4 regions of the Comamonas guangdongensis genome follow, and region 1 is predicted to be linked to each of the others. Evidence: predicted binding sites of a transcription regulator. Region 1 holds the regulator's gene; each other region holds the start of a gene.
The links. Region 1 encodes FNR, which switches genes on or off when oxygen is low (the NO sensors DNR and NnrR bind a similar motif). Its sites were predicted from a motif close to TTGATNNNNATCAA; they were not measured.
Positions count from the first base shown of each region.

Region 2: a site for FNR is predicted at 1,052-1,065, ahead of cyoA (ubiquinol oxidase subunit II). Genes of this name have one in related genera too.
Region 3: a site for FNR is predicted at 1,416-1,429, ahead of AB6724_RS06375 (universal stress protein). Genes of this name have one in related genera too.
Region 4: a site for FNR is predicted at 1,094-1,107, ahead of AB6724_RS05525 (hemerythrin domain-containing protein). Genes of this name have one in related genera too.

Region 1 is NZ_JBFYGN010000021.1:33,138-35,336, forward strand. It holds gene hemN (oxygen-independent coproporphyrinogen III oxidase) at 1-815, opposite strand, end outside; gene fnr (fumarate/nitrate reduction transcriptional regulator Fnr) at 1,087-1,809, shown strand; gene AB6724_RS16540 (hypothetical protein) at 1,874-2,137, opposite strand.
Region 2 is NZ_JBFYGN010000005.1:190,271-192,469, forward strand. It holds gene AB6724_RS06405 (MFS transporter) at 1-822, opposite strand, end outside; gene cyoA (ubiquinol oxidase subunit II) at 1,160-2,199, shown strand, end outside.
Region 3 is NZ_JBFYGN010000005.1:182,805-185,003, forward strand. It holds gene AB6724_RS06370 (Bug family tripartite tricarboxylate transporter substrate binding protein) at 1-721, shown strand, start outside; gene AB6724_RS06375 (universal stress protein) at 884-1,321, opposite strand; gene AB6724_RS06380 (2OG-Fe dioxygenase family protein) at 1,495-2,199, opposite strand, start outside.
Region 4 is NZ_JBFYGN010000004.1:244,841-247,039, reverse strand. It holds gene AB6724_RS05535 (MlaD family protein) at 1-366, shown strand, start outside; gene AB6724_RS05530 (ABC-type transport auxiliary lipoprotein family protein) at 387-1,073, shown strand; gene AB6724_RS05525 (hemerythrin domain-containing protein) at 1,200-1,697, shown strand; gene AB6724_RS05520 (MarC family protein) at 1,740-2,199, opposite strand, start outside.

The sequences.
Region 1 (2,199 bases):
ATGTTGAGCTTGTCCTGGCCCATGGGCAGATCGGCGGATTCGATGCGCCGCTGCGGCTTGAAGCGCTCGGGCAGATGCGCATAGGCATATAGCGCGATGCGATCGGGACGCAGCGCGTTGACCTGCTCCAGCGTGCGCGCAAAGGACTTCGGTGTCTGCTTGGGCAGGCCGTAGATCAGGTCCACATTGATGGAGACGAAGCCCAGCTCGCGCGCTTTTCCCACCAGCGCGAAGACCTGCTCGGCGGGCTGCACGCGGTGCACGGCTTTCTGCACCTCGGGGTCGAAATCCTGCACGCCAAAGCTCAGGCGATTGAAGCCCATGTCCTTGAGCACGGCCAGGCGCTCATTGCTCACGGTGCGCGGATCGACTTCGATCGAGTACTCGCCTGCGGGGTCCAGCTTGAAATGCTCGCGCATCAAGGCCATCAGCCGACGCAGCTCGTCGTCGCTGAAGAAGGTCGGCGTGCCGCCCCCCAGATGCAGCTGGCTCACCATCTGCCCTCTGCCGCAATGCTGGGTATGCATGGCAACTTCACGCGCCAGATAGTCCAGGTACTCTGCGGCCTTGTCATGATGCCTGGTGACGATCTTGTTGCAGGCGCAGTAGTAACACAGCGACTCGCAAAACGGCACATGCACATAAAGCGACAAAGGCAGGGCGCGGCTGCCGGAATGGGCTTTGCGTTGCTGCAGCGCCAATATATAGTCGTCGGGGCCGAAAGCCTCAACAAAACGGTCGGCTGTTGGAAACGACGTGTAGCGTGGCCCCGGTATATCAAAACGGCTTAGCAACTCGGGCGTGACTGCGGTCATAACTCTGGCGTCAGGGTGCGCTCACATTGCCTGCAACAAAGAGCTCTCATGACCTGGGATAGGCAACAAGTCTGAAGGCAGGTGCAGCAAACGCGGTTTTTTGAATGAATGCCTGCACTGTGCCCCAAGGCAAACCCCCTGTCCTTGACGAAAATCAAGGGACTCCAAGGCAAGGGCTGCGACAATTTGATCCATCTCATCTCAAACTACGAGGTCAATGACTGGCACGACGGCTAAAGCCAAGCCTGTGTGTGCCGTTGCTGCAAACCCCATGAATCTTCAAACCATCAAAGCATCCTGCTCCAACTGCAATCTGCGTGAACTGTGCATGCCCATGGGCTTGGACGATGAACAGATAGAGCGCATTGACGAAATCGTGGCCACGCGCCGCAAGGTCAAGCGCGGGGGGCTGCTGTTTCGCAATGGCGAAGAATTCACCTCGCTGTATGCGATCCGCACCGGTTTCTTCAAGACCTGCGTGGCCACCGAAGATGGGCGCGACCAAGTAACCGGCTTTCAGATGGCGGGCGAAATCATAGGCCTGGACGGCATCGTCAACGATCACCACACCTGCGACGCCGTGGCGCTGGAAGACGCCGAAGTCTGCGTGATGCCCTTCGACAAGCTCGAGCAGCTCTCGCGCGAGGTCACGGCGCTGCAAAACCATGTGCACAAGGTCATGAGCCGCGAAATCGTGCGCGAGCACGGCGTGATGCTGCTGCTGGGCAGCATGCGCGCCGAAGAGCGCCTCGCGGCCTTTGTGCTCAATCTCGTGCAGCGCCTGTCGGCGCGCGGCTTTTCCAAGTCCGAGCTAGTGCTGCGCATGACGCGCGAGGAGATCGGCAGCTATCTGGGTCTGAAACTGGAGACCGTGAGCCGCACCTTCTCCAAGTTTGCCGAGGACGGCATCCTCGAGGTCAAGCAGCGCCACCTGCGGATTCTCGACACCGACGCGCTCAAGCGTATCGTCAACAGCCAGCAGTGCCAGAGCTGAGCCCTTCCCTCCCACAAGCACAAAGCCCGCACGCAGCGGGCTTTGTTTTTGCGGCCTCGGCGCCCTACTCCACCCAGGGCTCGGAGACTATGCCGCCGTTGAGCTCATGCGCCGAGCGCGCCAGCATCCTGGTCATCAGGCTGCCCACCATGGTGACCAGCCAGAAGACGAAGAAGCCCACCGTATAGATGGCGCTGCGCGACCACTCGAGGGGGGCGCCCATCCAGTGCGCATCCAGCGGGTCCACAAACGCAAAAACCACCATTTCCATGATCGCCGCGGCCAGAAAGGCAGGCCAGGCAATCCACATCCAGCTGCGAGCGTCCATCACGAATCTCCTTGGGCTGTGGGGGCAATGCCATTTTGCACAAGGATGGAGATCGCAGACCG
Region 2 (2,199 bases), on a different contig from region 1:
CGCAAAGCTGGCCAGGGCTGCAAAAGCGCCGATCATCACGTTGCGGCCTTCGTCGCGCATCAGGCTGGTCACGCCGATGGGCTCAAGCTCCCGCTCCTGCAGCATCTGCACATAGGATTGGCCCACCACCAGGCGCAGGCGCGCAAACAGGGCCACCACGTTGATGGCAAAAGCCACGCAGAAGGGATAGCGCCAGCCCCAGCTCAGGAAATCCTCAGCGCTCAGGCTCGCATAGAAATAGGCAAAAAGCGCGGCGGCGATGACGAAACCCACGGGCGCGCCCAGCTGGCCGATCATCGAATACCAGCCGCGGCGATTCTTGGGGGCCGACATGGCCAGCAGCGACGGCAGCCCGTCCCAGGAGCCGCCCAGAGCCAGGCCCTGGCCGACGCGCAGCACCATCAGTGCCCAGACGGCTTTCATGCCGGCGTCATGATAGCTGGGCAGAAAAGTCATGCCCACGGTGCAGACCCCGAGCAGGAACAGGGCCAGCGTCAGCTTGGTCGCGCGGCCCCAGCGCCGTTGCACGGCCATGGACAGCGCCGTGCCGACGGGACGCGCCACAAAGGCCAGGGAGAAGATCGCGAACGCGGCCAGCGTGCCATCGAGCTTGGACAGATAGGGGAACAGCAGCGCCGGAAACACCAGAACGCAGGCGATGCCGAATACAAAGAAGTCGAAATACTCGGAAGATCGTCCGATGATCACGCCGACGGCAATCTCGCCGGGAGTCACATCCTCATCGGTCTGCGCGTAGCCCAGTTTTTCGAAATGGTCGTAGTCTTGCTGAGTAAGACCAATGGACGGGTTCAGGCTTGTCATATGGTGTATCTCCTTGTCTTACTTGCTGTCGCTGGGACGCTTTCCGTTCTACGCCCAAGCATGTGCAGCTGCAATAGAGTTTTTGCCCCGGGTGCTGTCGGCCAGGGGCCAGCCGGGCTGGCCTCATGGGGCCGGTTCTGACAATTGCAAGCTTTTTTGCGCCAGCGAGTACACTGCTGTCCGAGACAGCTAAACCCTTGTCGCATAGCGCATTTTGATATCCTGCGGTTTGACCTTGGACAAAATGTCCAATGGACAAACACCCGGTTCGTATTACATTCGCCCAGATCCAGTAATCCGCGTTTACACCTAAGCGCGACTTTGTCACGCCCAAAGCATGTTAAAAATCAAGGAAATCCGTGGGCCCGCGTGGCTCTCAGCGGCCGCTTTGACCGCAACCCTCGCCGGTTGCAGCAAAGCCGTCGTGCTCAATCCAGCTGGCGACATTGCCAAGCAACAAGGCGATCTGGTCATTACGGCCACCTTGCTGATGCTGCTCATCATCGTCCCCGTCATCTTTCTGACCCTGCTGTTTGCCTGGAAGTACCGCCAGTCCAACACCGAGGCCAAGTACGATCCCGAATGGCACCACTCCACCGCGCTGGAGCTGGTGATCTGGACCGTGCCGCTGCTGATCATCATCGCTCTGGGCGCCATCACCTGGATCAGCACCCACAAGCTCGACCCCTATCGTCCGCTGGACCGCATCTCCGAGACCAAGCCCCTGTCGGCCGACGTCAAGCCCCTGGAAGTGCAAGTGGTTTCCATGGACTGGAAATGGCTGTTCTTCTACCCCGAACAAGGCATTGCGACCGTGAACGAGGTGGCTGCTCCCGTGGATCGCCCGATTCACTTCAAGCTGACCGCCTCCGACACCATGAGCGCCTTCTACGTGCCTGACCTGGCCGGCATGATCTACACCATGCCCGGCATGCAGACCGAACTCCACGCCGTGATCAACAAGCCCGGCATCTACGGTGGCAAGGCTTCGCACTACAGCGGCGCCGGTTTCGCCGGCATGACCTTCAAGTTCCACGGCGTGAGCAACGAAGAGTTCGCACAATGGGTTGCCAAGGCCAAGACCGAAGGCAAGGTGCTGACCCGCGAGGCCTATCTGGATCTGGCCAAGCCCAGCGAACGCAACCCCGTCGAGCGCTTCTCCTCCGTGGCCGAAGGCCTGTACGACAAGGTGCTCAACCGCTGCGTCGAAGACGGCAAGATGTGCATGCACCACATGATGGCCATCGACGCTGCGGGCGGCGAAGCCCATATGAAGGCCTCGGGTCTGAACCTGCCCCAGGACGTGTGCACGGTTCAGAACGCCGATCGCGTTGTGGCCCTGCTGGACTCGCAGAACGCCCAAGCCAAGGCCGTGCT
Region 3 (2,199 bases), on a different contig from region 1:
CACGGGCTACGATATGGTGATGGGCCAGAAGGACAATGTGGTCCTCGGCCCTTATCTGTACAAGAATCTGAGCTGGAACCCCACCAGGGACCTGACGCCCGTGGCCCATGTGGCCTACACCCCCATCGTGATCGCCACTGCGGCCAACTCGCCCTACAAGACCCTGGCCGACGTGATTGCCGCGGCCAAGAAGAACCCGGCCAAGATCACCTATGGCTCGCCGGGCAACGGCACCAGCATCCACCTGGCCGGCGTGATGCTGGAAAAGGCCGCGGGCATTGCGCTGACCCATGTGCCCTACAAGGGCTCCAACCCGGCCATGATGGACGCGCTGGCCGGCAATGTGGACCTGCTGGTGTCCTCCGTGCCCTCGGCCATCGCCCAGATCAAGTCCGGCAAGCTGCGCGCGATTGCCGTGACCTCGGCGGCCCGCTCCACTTCGCTGCCCGAAACGCCTACCCTGGCCGAATCCGGCCTCAAGGGCTTCAATGTGAGCACCTGGTATGGCATCTTCATGCCCAGGAACACGCCCACGCCCATCGTCAACAAGGTCAATGCCGAGGTGAACAAGCTGCTGGCCATGCCCGAGGTCAAGGAAGCCATCCTGACCCAGGGCGCCGAGCCCCAGGCCATGAGCGTGCAGGCCTTCGACAAATTCTTCCAGGCGGACTTCAAGGCCAACAAGGCCATCGTCGAGGCCTCCGGGGCGACGATTCAATAACCCCCTGAGCGGCTGCGCCGCTTCCCCCTGAAGGGGGACGGCATCTTCGCTGCGGGGCGGCCCTTGCTCGCTGCCCCTGGGTTGGGACATGCTTGTTTTGAGCATGGCATCCCAAAAAGAAAGACCTCCGGATGGAGGCCTTTTGCATGGAGGTGCAGCCTCTTATTCGCGCACGACCAGCACCGGGATCTTGACTGCACCCAGCACGCGCTGGGTGACGCTGCCCAGCACCAGCTTTTCGAGGCCGCGGCGGCCCTGGGAGCCCATGACGATGAGGTCGGCGCCCACGCTTTCCATGGTGCGCACGATGCCGTCATGGACCGCATGGCCCTCGCCCACGAGGGCGCTCACGTTGACGCCGGCCTGCTGCATGATGTCCTTGACGGCATCCAGGGCCGCATTGGCCTCGGCCGTGGCGGCGCTCAGATACTGGGACTGGCCGTAGGCGAAGTCCGCCCCCACGCCGGTGAAAGGGTAGGGATCGACCACATAGACCGCCGTGACGGCGCTGCCGAACACCTTGGCCAGTTCGGCCGCCTTGCGGGCCGCGAGCAGCGAGGGTTTGGAGCCGTCGATGGGAACCAGGATGTGATTGAACATGGTCATGTGCTTCTCCTTCATGCTTGGCAGCGCTGGTTCACGCAGCCGCCGCCGTTTCGATGCAAGCAGTCTGCTCCTATCATGCACCCGCGTATTGACTTGCATCAACCGCAAGTCCCTGACTCCAGCCCGGGCCTCGATGGGCGACACCTCGACCTGTTTCAGGCCACGGCTTAGGCGCCCTGAAAGCCGCCGCGGCGATAGGTCAGTACCAGCGTATCGCGCACGCCGCCGGGCTGCACGGGCTGTATGGGCGTGGTCTCATGAATCATGCGCGCATCGTCGAGCAGCATCACGGACCAGGGCTCGGTCAGGGTAAAGCGCTGGCCGCTGGGGCCCGCGGCCTCGAACACCCGGGTCTCGCCGCCCTTCACACCCTTGCGTCCCACCAGAATCACTACCACCAGATCCACGCCGTCGCGGTGCGCGCCCTCGGGCGTGGGCCGGCCTATGCCGTCCGTGGTGTCGATGCGAAACTGGTGCGCCTCCACAAACCAGCGCTGGGTCTGGCCTGGCGCGCAGAACACCTGGTCGGACAGCTGGGCCAGCGCCTGCAGCATGCGGCTCCAGGCCGGGCTTTGGACGGTCGTCGGCAACATCGGATCAAACAGACGCTGCATGCCGCCATGCAGGGCGTTGTATTCCACGGGCTGCCAATGGGCACGGTGCGGCACCTGCTCCAGCGCATCCGCCTGCGCCACAAAGCAGGAATGGCGGCGACGCCGGTAGCGTCCGCCATCCTTGAGAAAAGCATCGGGCGGCAGGCCCTGCCAGTCGGCGTCCATGGCCTGCAGATCGTCCAGGCCCAGACCCAGCCACTGGGCGAAATCCTCGGGCTGCAGCACGGCATAGCCATGCTCGCGCAGGGACCGGGCCGC
Region 4 (2,199 bases), on a different contig from region 1:
GCAGGCTTCCCCGAACTTACGGCGGATGCGCGCCAGACTCTGCACTCGCTGACCCGGGCCGGCGACGCGGCCACGGGTGTGGCCACCGATCTGCAGCAGACCGTGCGCCGGGTCAATGCGCCCGACGGCCCGCTGCAGCAGATTGCGCAAGGCACGCAGGCACTGACGCAGGCCGCGGATTCTCTGGGCCGCAACACCTTGCCGCGCATCAACGGTGCGGCGGATGAGGTCTCCCGCGCGGTGCGCCGCATGGGGACGGCCGCCGGCCGCTTCAGCGACAACCCCCAGGCCGTGATCTACGGCCTGGGCGTGGGACAGCCCGGCCCCGGCGAGGCCGGCTTTGCGGCCCCGGCCGCGGCGAAGTGACACGCAAACAAGGAACCGCCATGGCATTGCAAAACCTCTCCATCTCCGGGCGCAGCATGATGCGTGTGCTCAGCGGCTGCGCGCTGGTGCTGGCGCTGGCCGCCTGCTCGGGCCTGCCTACCGCGCCCACCCAGCCCACACGCTATGACCTGGGGCTCAGCGATCTGAGCGCCTCCCAGCCCGGTGCGGCGGCGCGCCGGGCCGATGCTCTGCCGCTGGTGCTGGCCGAAGTCCAGACCCCGGGCCTGCCCGAAGGTCTGACCGCCATGTTTTACCGGCTCGGCTACGCCGATGGCCAGCAGCTGCTGGCCTATCAGAATGCGCGCTGGAGTCTGCCTCCGGCCCAGATGCTGGAGCAGCGGCTGCGCATCCGCCTGGGGGCGGTACGGCCCATTCTCTCGGGCCGGGACAATGTGAGCATGGCGCCCGCCGACAAGCGCGCCGTGGCCATGCTGCGCGTGGATGTGGACGAGTTCAGCCAGGTCTTTGACAGCGCCCAGAGCAGCCGGGCCGTGGTGCGCCTGAGCGCCAGCCTGATCGGCCGCACCGACGGCGGCGTGGGCAACAGCCTGCTGGGCCAGCAGGTGTTCATCGCCCAGGCGCCGGCCGCAAGCGCGGATGCCGCGGGCGGAGCCCGGGCCATGGCGCTGGCCGTGGATGAGGCGGTCGACCAGCTCAGCCGCTGGCTGCAGAGCCAGGGCCGCTGACCCTGCATGACAGGATAGGCTTGATCTAGGGCAAGCGCGGCAGGCGGTTTTGCTGATGTGGGTCAATGGCGGGATGGCGCAGGCTTTCTAAGCTGCAGAGTCCTCAATCCCGAACAAGGAACCGCCATGGCCAGCCTCGAATGGAATGCCGCTCTCATCCTGGACCTGCCCGCCATGGATGCGGTGCATGAAGAGTTTGTGGCCCTGCTGGCCAGGGTGGAAGCCGCCCCCGATGAGAGCCTGTGCGCCCTCTGGGGTGAACTGATCGCCCATACCCAGCAGCACTTTGACCAGGAAGACCGCTGGATGCAGACCACGGGCTTTGCCACGGGCAACTGCCACAGCCAGCAGCACAAGGTGGTGCTGGCCGTGATGCGCGAGGGTGCGCTCAAGGGCGCGCAGGGAGACCTGGCCACGATTCGCCATATGGCGGCCGAGCTCGGGCCCTGGTTCAGCCACCATGCCCAGAACATGGATGCGGCCCTGGCCCTGCATCTGCGCCGCACGGGCTTCGACCCCGTCACGGGCCAGCTGCTGGCGCCCCAGGCATTGCCCGAGCAGCCTATCACCGGCTGTGGCGGAGCCTGCGGCAGCACAGAACACAAAGAAGAAGCCGCCGCTTAAGACGGCGCCGCCCCTTGGGAAGGCGCGAAGCGCCTCAGGGGGTCACGGATATATCGCGGGCGAGGCCAAGATGGGGAAGATCTTGATCAGCCCCCCCGTCATCACCTCGATGGCCAGGGCCGCCAGGATCAGCCCCATGAGCCGGGTCATCACATTGATGCCGGTCTTGCCCAGCGCACGGGCTATGGGGTCGGCCAGCGAGAAGCAGACCATGATGGCGATGGCCACCACCACGCCATAGCCGAGCAGGGCCAGATGCTGCCAGATGGAGCGCGCCTGATCGGCATAGATCACCACGGTGGACATGGCCGCGGGGCCGGTCAGCAGCGGAATGGTCAGCGGCACCACGGCAATGCTGTTGCCCTCGGCGGCTTTTTCCACGCCGGCCTCCAGCGTGCTGTTGTTGGGGCGGTCCTCGGCCGGGCGCGAGTTGAGCATGTTCATCGCGCTGATGAGCAGCAACAGGCCGCCGCCGACCTGGAAGCTCTGCAGCGAAATATTG